DNA from 3 places in the Lactobacillus sp. JM1 genome. Region 1 is predicted to be linked to each of the others. Evidence: predicted binding sites of a transcription regulator. Region 1 holds the regulator's gene; each other region holds the start of a gene.
What was found. The regulator LexA, encoded in region 1, represses DNA repair genes until DNA is damaged. The targets are predictions, from matches to a motif close to CNAACANNTGTTNG.
Positions count from the first base shown of each region.

Region 1 (3,287 bases):
CAAACATTGAATCCCACTTAAAAACCTTCTTATTAATCTGAATAGTTTCATCTACCATTTTATTAAAGGCAGCAGAATCTTGCTTGCTTTCGCCAAAAGCCTTTAATACTTTAATTCCAGAAACAGATTCTTGAGTTTTATTATTTAAACGAGAAAATGCCGCTTGTGACTTATCAAAGCTATAATGAAGTTTATCTCCTAATTTCCAGGCCCCTAAAGCCAAAAACGGAAGTGGCAAAAGTGCAATAACAGTTAAGCGAAAGTCTGTAAAGATAATCATTGCTATCATCGTTGTTCCACCAGTGACTAATGAGTCTACTAAAGTTAAAACGCCGTCTCCCGCAACATTTTGAATAGAATTGATGTCGTTTGTTGCATGCGCCATTAAGTCACCAGTCCGGTGTCTTTGATAAAAAGTGCGATCCATTACCATAAAGTGCTTAAACAAGCGTGACCGCATTTGTCTTTCTAATTCAGCCGCACCACCCCAAATCTGCTTACGCCAAAAGTAGCGTAATAAATACAAAACAATCGCAGCAGCAACAACCGCTAAAATCAAAGCTGCATATTCACTCCAACTAATTGATCCCTTATCTAATTGATCAGCCATCAATCCTAAAATTCTAGGAGGTACTAAATTTGCAATCGAAGTTAAAACCAGAAAACTAATTCCAATAATATATCTCTTTTTTTCTTGCTTGAAAAACCAGCCCAATTTGCTGAAAATATTCATTTTTTCACCTCACAATATACAAATAGACAGAGGAATCCGGTCCTCTGTCTATTACCAAATATTAGTAAAGTAAGCTACTACTTTTGTTGTTGATGCTTCATCATATTCATAACTTGATTAAGCTTCTTAGCGGATGGTTTTTGTCCCATTTGCGCCATCATAGCTGCAATCATATCTTCACTAATAGGAGGATTGTCTTGGAAATACTTCTTCATGTATGCACGAGCACCGTAAAATCCGCCGACAAGACCGATTAATAATGCGATAATAATAAGAAAAATTGCTAAACCTAAATTCATTTCCCAAAAACCTCCGAAAATTAATGTACTTTTTCAGCATACCAAAAAAACAGCTATTTTTAAAGTAAAAGATTAATCTTTTCTTAATCCTTTACGACGTTGTGCCTCTTTTGCTTTTTCTGAAGTTACTTCTTTACCATTTTCATCAATAACTACAGTATCTTCTAATTGCTGCCTAAAGCCTGCACGGAAGTTTTCTAGAAAAGCGGATCTTAATTTCTTGCGTTCTTCAACTTCATCGGGAGTTAATTCGCGTTCTCTACTAATTTTAGTTAGCTCATTAATTCTTTTAATTAGCTTTTCTTCTTCTTTTTTATCCATAAGTAAACACCTCACTAAACAATGTTAGTTTACCCTAATTATAGCAATAAAAAAAGACTCATCTACTAAGAACGCCTGTTTGCTGAGATAAAGTTTTTTTGTTAAAATACTAGTAAGTAACTAGATGGAGAAAAAATTATGACTGAACCACATGCAAATAAACAATTAGAAATTTTACGTTTTATTTACGATACCGTTGAAGAACGAGCTTTTCCACCTACAGTTAGAGAAATCTGTAGTGCAGTTGACCTTTCATCAACTTCAACCGTTCATGGTCACTTAGCTCGACTTGAAAAGAAAGGGTATATTTTAAAAGATGCCACTAAGCCAAGAGCAATTGAAGTAACTGAAAAAGGACGAGAAGCTTTAGGAATTAAGCCTAAAGATATTCCAATTGTTGGTGTAGTGACTGCTGGTCAACCAATTTTAGCGGTTCAGGATATCGATGAATACTTTCCTCTTCCACCTGATCTTGAAAATGATGCTGGCGAACTTTTCATGTTACGCGTTCATGGTGAATCAATGATTAATGCTGGAATTTTAAACGGTGATCACGTGATTGTGCGCAAACAATCTAGTGCAAATAATGGCGAGATCGTTGTTGCAATGACTGAAGACAATGAAGCAACAGTTAAGAGATTCTTTAAAGAAGATGGATATTATCGTTTACAACCTGAGAATGATACTATGGATCCAATTATTTTACCTGTGGTTCAAATTTTAGGCAAAGTTGTCGGTCTATACCGTAATAACATTGATTAAAAAACTGGTTAGGAAATTAATTCCTACCAGTTTTTATTTTTTCACTAATTTAATTAAAGGTTTTATATTTAACCAATCTTGAGCAATTGTATCTGTCAGTTTTCGGTTATAAAAAACCGCGGCTGGGTGATATTGTGGTATTACCGTATATTTTTCTTTAGACCAAACGTAGCCATCTTTTTTACTATTTAATTCCAAAATCGAGGTATTTTTAATAATCTTACCATGCACTTTACTAATCTCATATTTATGATCAAGTAAGCGGCTCAAAGCAGTCGTGCCCACAGTTACGATAATTTTAGGTTGAGCATATTGAAGCTCGAAATCTAACAAAGGAGCATGCGCTAGAATTTCTTTTTTAGTTGGTTTTCGGTTAGGGTATTTTATTACTTCTTTATTTTCTTTTTTACTAAATACCCTCTTAACACTATAAGGTCGACTTCTTACTGCGCTTGTAATGTAAACATCTTCTCGCTTTAAGCCAATTGAAGCTAATGACTTCATCAATTCTTTTCCTGAAGCACCATGAAAAGGAATCAGCGACTCTATTTCTTCTCTTCCTGGTGCTTCGCCAATAATCATTAGTTTAGGATGAACTGGACCAGCTCCAAAATTGATCCCTTCTAATTTCATCCCTCTTGATCTTTCCTTAACTTCAACTAATAACTTATCTGGATATCTCATTTTTAATGTAGTCCTGTGCCTTTTTTAAGAGCTCATTCAATTCTTCATAATGCAAGCATTTACTGGCCTCTTCTAAATTCACCCATTTAGAAGCGCCAATTTCACTTTTTTGTAATTTAATTTTTTGAGTTGGAATGAATTCACTTAAAAACAAAGTTACTGTCTTCAAACGATCACGAGTAATTTTATAAGTGAGACTTTCTTTAAAATTAAAATCATAGTTTGGTCTTAATCCCACTTCTTCGTAAACTTCTCTTTTTGCCGCTTGTACATTATTTTCTCCAGCTTCAAGATGTCCTTTAGGAAAACCCCATGTACGATTAAGCATATTTTGAACTAATAAAAACTCTATTTCATTTTTATTAATTCTATAAATGATACTGCCCGCTGAATACTCATGCACTGTCTTCATTATGCGCCCTCCTCTTAATTTACAGTTTACTTCATTATAAGCTAAATTATCATTTTAAACCTTTTTGAGATTTGTT
Region 1 covers NZ_CP044412.1:758,508-761,794, reverse strand. Annotated here, with positions in the region: gene F3I00_RS03890 (ABC transporter ATP-binding protein) at 1-733, opposite strand, end outside; gene F3I00_RS03885 (YneF family protein) at 811-1,032, opposite strand; gene F3I00_RS03880 (DUF896 domain-containing protein) at 1,105-1,353, opposite strand; gene lexA (transcriptional repressor LexA) at 1,492-2,115, shown strand; gene F3I00_RS03870 (uracil-DNA glycosylase) at 2,149-2,799, opposite strand; gene F3I00_RS03865 (bis(5'-nucleosyl)-tetraphosphatase) at 2,783-3,211, opposite strand.

Region 2 (3,287 bases), 610 kb from region 1:
TAATTTGGTTTTCTTTTTGTGTGAGTTGTGAATCTTTTTGATCCAGCAAACTATCTTTATGATCAATAGCATCTTCACGTTGCAGTAAGCGATTTTCTTGTCTAGAAACTTCTTGTCGCCGCTCATTCAATTCATTATCTACTCTTTCACGATAATGATGAATTTCTTCTTGTGCTTCCAAGATCTTTTCTTTTTTGGCATCAGCTGCAGCTTTTCTCATCGCTTCTTTTTGAGAAGCAAGATCAGCCTCTACCGCTTTAGCCTTACTTTCTGCATCTGCCAAGATGTGTTTTGCATCATGGGCTGCATTCTGAGCTTGAGTCTCCCATTTATTCTTACGAAGACTATAACCCGCACAACCTCCAACTAAGACAGAAACAATAGCGACAGCAACAGGAACTAAAATTGTATTTATCATATCTTTTACTATCGCCTTTTTTATAGAATTATTTCACACATTATTAATAATAAAAGTATCCGGAAGTGATGTCAATCATACAAAAAACCTTGACTTTTAAAAGCCAAGGTTTAACTGTATTTGTTTACTAGTTTTTTTTACTTTTCTCATTGGAAGCATCATCTTTTACCGCTGCTGCTTCCTTCTCCTGCTTTATTTTTTCGGGGTTTTCACGCTCTTCAATAGCTTTAGAATCAATTCCATATGCTTTACGCACTTTTTCTTTTACTTCATCATACACATCTGGATGTTCTTCAAGGTACTGCTTAGCATTCTCACGTCCCTGACCAATTCGATCATCACCGTATGAATACCATGAACCAGCCTTCTTAATGATATCCTTGTCAGCAGCCATATCAATTAATTCACCAGTTTGAGAAATTCCTTTACCGTACATGATATCAACTTCTGCCACTTTAAATGGTGGAGCAACCTTGTTCTTAACAACCTTTAGCTTAACACGGTTACCAATTACATCAGATCCTTGCTTGATCTGTTCTGCGCGACGAACTTCTAATCGAATAGTAGAGTAGAACTTTAAAGCGCGACCACCAGGAGTAGTTTCTGGATTTCCAAACATCACACCAACTTTTTCACGAATTTGGTTAATGAAAACGGCGATTGTCTTCGTCTTAGAAATATTTCCAGAAAGTTTCCGCAAGGCCTGACTCATTAATCTCGCCTGTAAACCAACGTGAGAGTCTCCCATATCACCATCAATTTCAGCTCGTGGTACTAATGCAGCAACTGAATCCACAACCAAAATATCAATTGCACCACTGGCAATCAAAGTATCTGCAATTTGTAATCCTTCTTCACCAGTATTTGGTTGAGATAAAATTAATGAATCAATATCTACACCTAATGCCTCAGCATAAGCCGGATCCATAGCATTTTCAGCATCAATGTATGCAGCCGTTCCGCCACGCTTTTGAACTTCTGCAACAGCATGAAGTGCTACTGTAGTTTTACCAGAACTTTCTGGTCCATATACTTCAATAATTCGTCCACGTGGATAACCACCAACTCCAAGAGCAGCATCTAAAGCTAGTGAACCGGAAGGAATAGTGGAAATTTGAGTGTCTACTTTTTCACCCATACGCATAACTGCGCCTTTTCCAAAGTCTTTTTCAATCTTCTTTAAGGCAATGTCTAAGGCCTTCTTTTTATCATCTTTAGCCAAATCTCTTCCTCCTTATTCATTTATAATAATTATACTTGGTTTGACTACCTAAAAGCAAGAGAAATACGAACTAGCGTTCATATATATATTTCTCTAATTTTTATTACGCAAACTAACTTTATTTTTTTCAAAAAAAAGAAGCATTTCTGCTTCTTTTCATTCTAAATTTCACCTTTAAATACATCGCCACTTTGCTTAAAGTAATCATAACCTGAGTAAATTGTAAAGATTAAGCAAATATACAATAAAATGGTACCGATGTAGTAAACGTCACCAAGCAATAAGAAAATGATGGACAACATTTGCGTAGTTGTTTTAATCTTACCTGGCATTTTGGCAGCTAAAACTTGACCTTTATTCTCAGCTAAAATCAAGCGTAAGCCAGTAACAGCCAATTCACGACAAACAATAATAGCCACTACCCACGCAGGTGCTAGATTTAAAGAAATTAAAAATACAAAAGCAGTCATTGTTAGCATCTTGTCTGCTAATGGGTCAGCAAATTTTCCAAAATTGGTTACCAAATTTCTTGAACGAGCGATATGACCATCTAAAAAGTCAGTTATTGATGCCACTGCAAAAATCACTGCAGCTAATACATGAGACCAGTAAATATGTGCACCTAAAACAATTGCACCACCAGCCGGCCAGTTAAAAATTAAAACTAGCATAAAAACTGGAATCATAAAAATTCTAAACATAGTTAATTTATTTGGTAAATTCATTAACGGTTACTTTGACCTCCATTATTTTGATTGGTATTCGTTTGCCCTTGAGTATTTTGAGTGTTTTGAGTACCTTGTTGATTTTGCTGTGTCTGCGTATTCACATTATTCGTAGTAGTAGAACTTTGAGTAGTTGCGCTACTTTGTTGAGTACTAGTAGTTTGACTATTTTGTCCACTAAAAGTAAATCTGACAGTCATTGGTGAAGCAGGATTCGTTGAGTTATGGGCATTCACCTTCTTACCAGCTAAAGTCAAAGTAGTCGAAACGCTATTACCCATTTGCACAGAAACACTATTTACATTCTGCGGTAATTGAACTGAATGCTTACCGTTTGCCTTTAATGTTCCTTGCCAAACTGAAGAACCATTAACTAAAATTTGTGCCCAAACTTCATTCTTAGTGGTGCCTAAAGTTAAAGTACGGTCATCTTTCATCCCGCTAACACGATAACTATTATTACCTAAACTAGCAATTTTAACTTCTGAAGTCTTAGACTTTGGAGTTGATTTCTTCTTTGATGAAGTTTTAGATTTTGAAGATTTAATACGAGAAGAAGAAACAGTTACGTTCTCAGCTTGATTTGCTGATTGCTGATTAGTTCCAGTAAAGAAACGAGTATAAACAATATAAACTACCAAAATTACTAAAACAACACCAACTACGGTTGCAATCTGAGGTAGGTAACTACGCCACATTCCTTTACGACTATTTGTAGTTTCTTTAATTTTCTCACTTTTATTGTCGATGGAGTTTTCAACGTATTCCTCAGGCTTTGCTTCAGGAACCTCTGATTTATAGTCCGCTAATAGTTCTTTACCATTAAGACCAACCACATCGGCGAATTGTCTAATAAAGGCTCTAACATAAAAATCTCCTGGCAATTGATCAAAATCATTATTTTCAATTGCTGTAAGATATC
Region 2 covers NZ_CP044412.1:1,372,189-1,375,475, forward strand. Annotated here, with positions in the region: gene rny (ribonuclease Y) at 1-418, opposite strand, end outside; gene recA (recombinase RecA) at 546-1,640, opposite strand; gene pgsA (CDP-diacylglycerol--glycerol-3-phosphate 3-phosphatidyltransferase) at 1,802-2,365, opposite strand; gene F3I00_RS07030 (RodZ family helix-turn-helix domain-containing protein) at 2,365-3,287, opposite strand, start outside.
Region 2: the regulator LexA is predicted to act here: its motif matches at 1,707-1,720, upstream of recA (recombinase RecA).

Region 3 (3,287 bases), 260 kb from region 1:
CATCAATGTTTTGCTGATAATTAATGCTTACAAATTACATTTAATTATTATAAAATTCTATTTTTACCTTTAAAATTACACTTGATTAGTGTCTTATCGGTGTCTTCAAAATACTAAGAACAAAACCTCCTCATACATACCAAAAAGCTGTAAGTTTCAGCAAAAAATTCCTGTGAATTAGTTTAATGTTTAATTAGAAATTATATCCCGCTCTCCTCTAATTAAATCCAAACATTTATACAGCCTTAACGCCTCAGTTAGTAAATATATAGCTCATAAATACTACTTTCAATCAAATTTTAAATATATAATCAACCCCTTAATTATCGTGAAATTAGCAAAATTAATTTAAACGTTGATTGTAAAATCAAATTGAACACTTTAGAAAAATAAAAAGTCCATTCGGACCTGTTTGATAGAATGTTAATAACCACAAAAACTTTCTATTGGAGGTCAAAATGGACTCTTTACATTCTACCATGAACCAGCACGTTAAAGGAAAGCATTTATCATTTGAAGAGCGAGTTATTATTCAATTGCGTTTGAAAGATGGCTGCTCTTTGCGTGCAATTGCTCGTGAACTCAACTGTTCTCCTTCTACTATCAGTTATGAGATTAAACGTGGCACTGTAAAACTGTATCATGGTAAAGTCAAAAGATACAAGGCTACTCAAGGACATGATGTATATCAAGCTCATCGTAAAAATTGTGGGCGCAAATCAGACTTTCTCAAAAAAACTCAATTTATTCACTATGTCCACAAACATTTCTTTAAAGACGGTTGGTCGCTTGATGTTTGCAGTAATCGTGCCACTGCTGCTGGCGAATTCTCTAGCAGCGATGTTGTCTGCACCAAAACTCTTTATAATTACGTTGATAAGGGCTTATTAGGCATTTATAATTACGACTTGCCTGAGAAGCTTAAACGCAATACCAAGCTTCATCGTGTTCGCAAAAACAAGAAAAAGCTTGGCAGAAGTATTGAAGAACGTCCAAAAGAAATTAGTGAACGTAATGAATTCGGTCATTGGGAATGCGATTTGGTTCTTGGACATAAGACTAAAGATGATGAAGTGCTGTTAACCTTATCTGAGCGCATGAGTCGTGAATTCTTAATTATTCGTATTCCCGACAAGACTTCTATCAGTGTCATGCAAGCCTTTAAAGAACTCCAAAGACAATACAGTGAACACTGGAATGATATTTTTAAAACTATTACCACTGATAATGGTTCAGAATTTGCGGATCTGTCCAACCTAGAAGAAGCATCCAATACACTGGTTTACTATGCCCATCCTTACACTTCTTGTGATAAGGGAACAGTTGAAAGACACAATGGTCTTATTCGCAGATTCATTCCTAAAGGAGAAGCAATAGCTAACTATTCTTTACAAAATATCATTGATATTGAAACCTGGTGCAACTCATTGCCAAGAAAGATCTTAGCTTATCATACACCAGATGAAATCTTTGAAAGAGAATTAGATCGAATCTATCAAGCAGCTTAACCAAAAGTGTTCAATTTATTATTGCAATTTACGAAATTAATTTAAAGTAACTTTTCAGTTCATCAATTATTAAATTACCTTAGAATTTTCGCATTCCAATTTTAGTTATGTTCCTCCTAGCAATCTATAAATTAACTTCTACATTTTCAGGTTATTATTTATCTAATTTCTTCTTACTTATGGATACTCTCCCCCCTCTCCTACTTAGAAAAGATTAGGGGACAAGACTAAATTGCTTAAATAAGATATAATATATACAAACCTATGTTCGAGGAGACTATAAATTGGAAACTAACAAATATTTATCCTTAATTAAACAAGAGTTGGCGAATATGCCTGATTTTGTAAAAGAATATAATCTTGGCACCACTCATTCATTAACTACAACATACCAATATTTAACAGAAATTCGTCGCTTTTTTGATTGGTTGAGACAAAATAAATTATCTACAGCTTCTTCCAATAAAGAAATTGAACTAGTGACACTAGAAGACATGCAACGAAATGATGTTATGCTTTATATTCATCATCTTAAACACACCAAAAACCAACAAGGACGATTAAACTCACCTACTACAATTAATCGATCAATTAATGCCCTGCGTTCTTTATATAAATTCTTAACAATTACCTCAGACAATAATCATGGAGAACCATACTTTGATCGTAATGTCATGTTAAAAATTAATTCGTTGAATGATACTAAGACATTGAATTACCGAGCTCATGTTCTAGAATCTCATATGTACATGGGTGATTTAAAATATCAATTTTTAGATTTTATTGAAAATGAATACGAGCATAAATGTAATAAACAGTCTCTACCTTCTTTCAAAAAAAATCATGAACGTGACATAGCTATTATTGCACTGATTTTAGGTACAGGAATTAGAGTTTCAGAATGTGTTAGTGTGAATGTTCGTAATATTAACTTAAAAGATGAAATGCTTGATGTGATTAGAAAAGGTGGTCAAAAAGATAGTGTCCCGATTGCTGACTGGACTATTCCTTATTTAAAAAAATATCAAGAAATACGTGCCGATCGCTACCATGCAGATAGAGATGATATAGCCTTCTTTTTAACCAGATGGCATGGAGAAACCAGAAGAATGACTGCAAATGCTGTTGAAAAGATGGTCAATAAATATTCTGCTGCTTTTGGAAAACCTCTAACACCGCATAAATTACGCCATACTTTGGCCAGTGAGCTGTACGAAGTAACTAAAGATCAAGTTCTCGTAGCACAACAATTAGGTCAAAAAGGAACTACGGCAACTGACTTGTATACTCACGTAGATCAAAAAAAGCAAAAAGCTGCTCTCAATAAGATCAATAGACATAAGAATCAAGATTAATTTAAGTATAGTACTATTTTAATTATAATAAATATGATAGTTTATATTAAAAATGAGAGGTATCACTTATGGAGTTAAGAGTTTTAAGATACTTTCTGGCAGTTTGCGAAGAAAAAAATATATCAAAAGCTGCTAATTCTCTTCATATTAGTCAGCCATCCTTGTCAAGACAGTTAAAAAATCTAGAAGAAGAACTTGGTGTAACCTTGTTTTACCGCGGACATCAAGAAATTACGTTAACTCAGGAAGGCTATTATCTTCAAGAACATGCTGAAGAAATTATTTCTTTAGCTAATAAGACACAACAAAATTTAAAACATTCTAAAATCATTTCTGGTGAATTATATATTGGAGCTGGAGAAAGTATTGCAATTAAGCGTGTAATGGATATTGTAAATAATATTGTTAAAAATTACCCTCAAGT
Region 3 covers NZ_CP044412.1:1,018,467-1,021,753, reverse strand. Annotated here, with positions in the region: gene F3I00_RS05215 (IS30-like element ISLga1 family transposase) at 459-1,508, shown strand; gene xerS (tyrosine recombinase XerS) at 1,793-2,863, shown strand; gene F3I00_RS05205 (LysR family transcriptional regulator) at 2,932-3,287, shown strand, end outside.
Region 3: the regulator LexA is predicted to act here: its motif matches at 1,766-1,779, upstream of xerS (tyrosine recombinase XerS).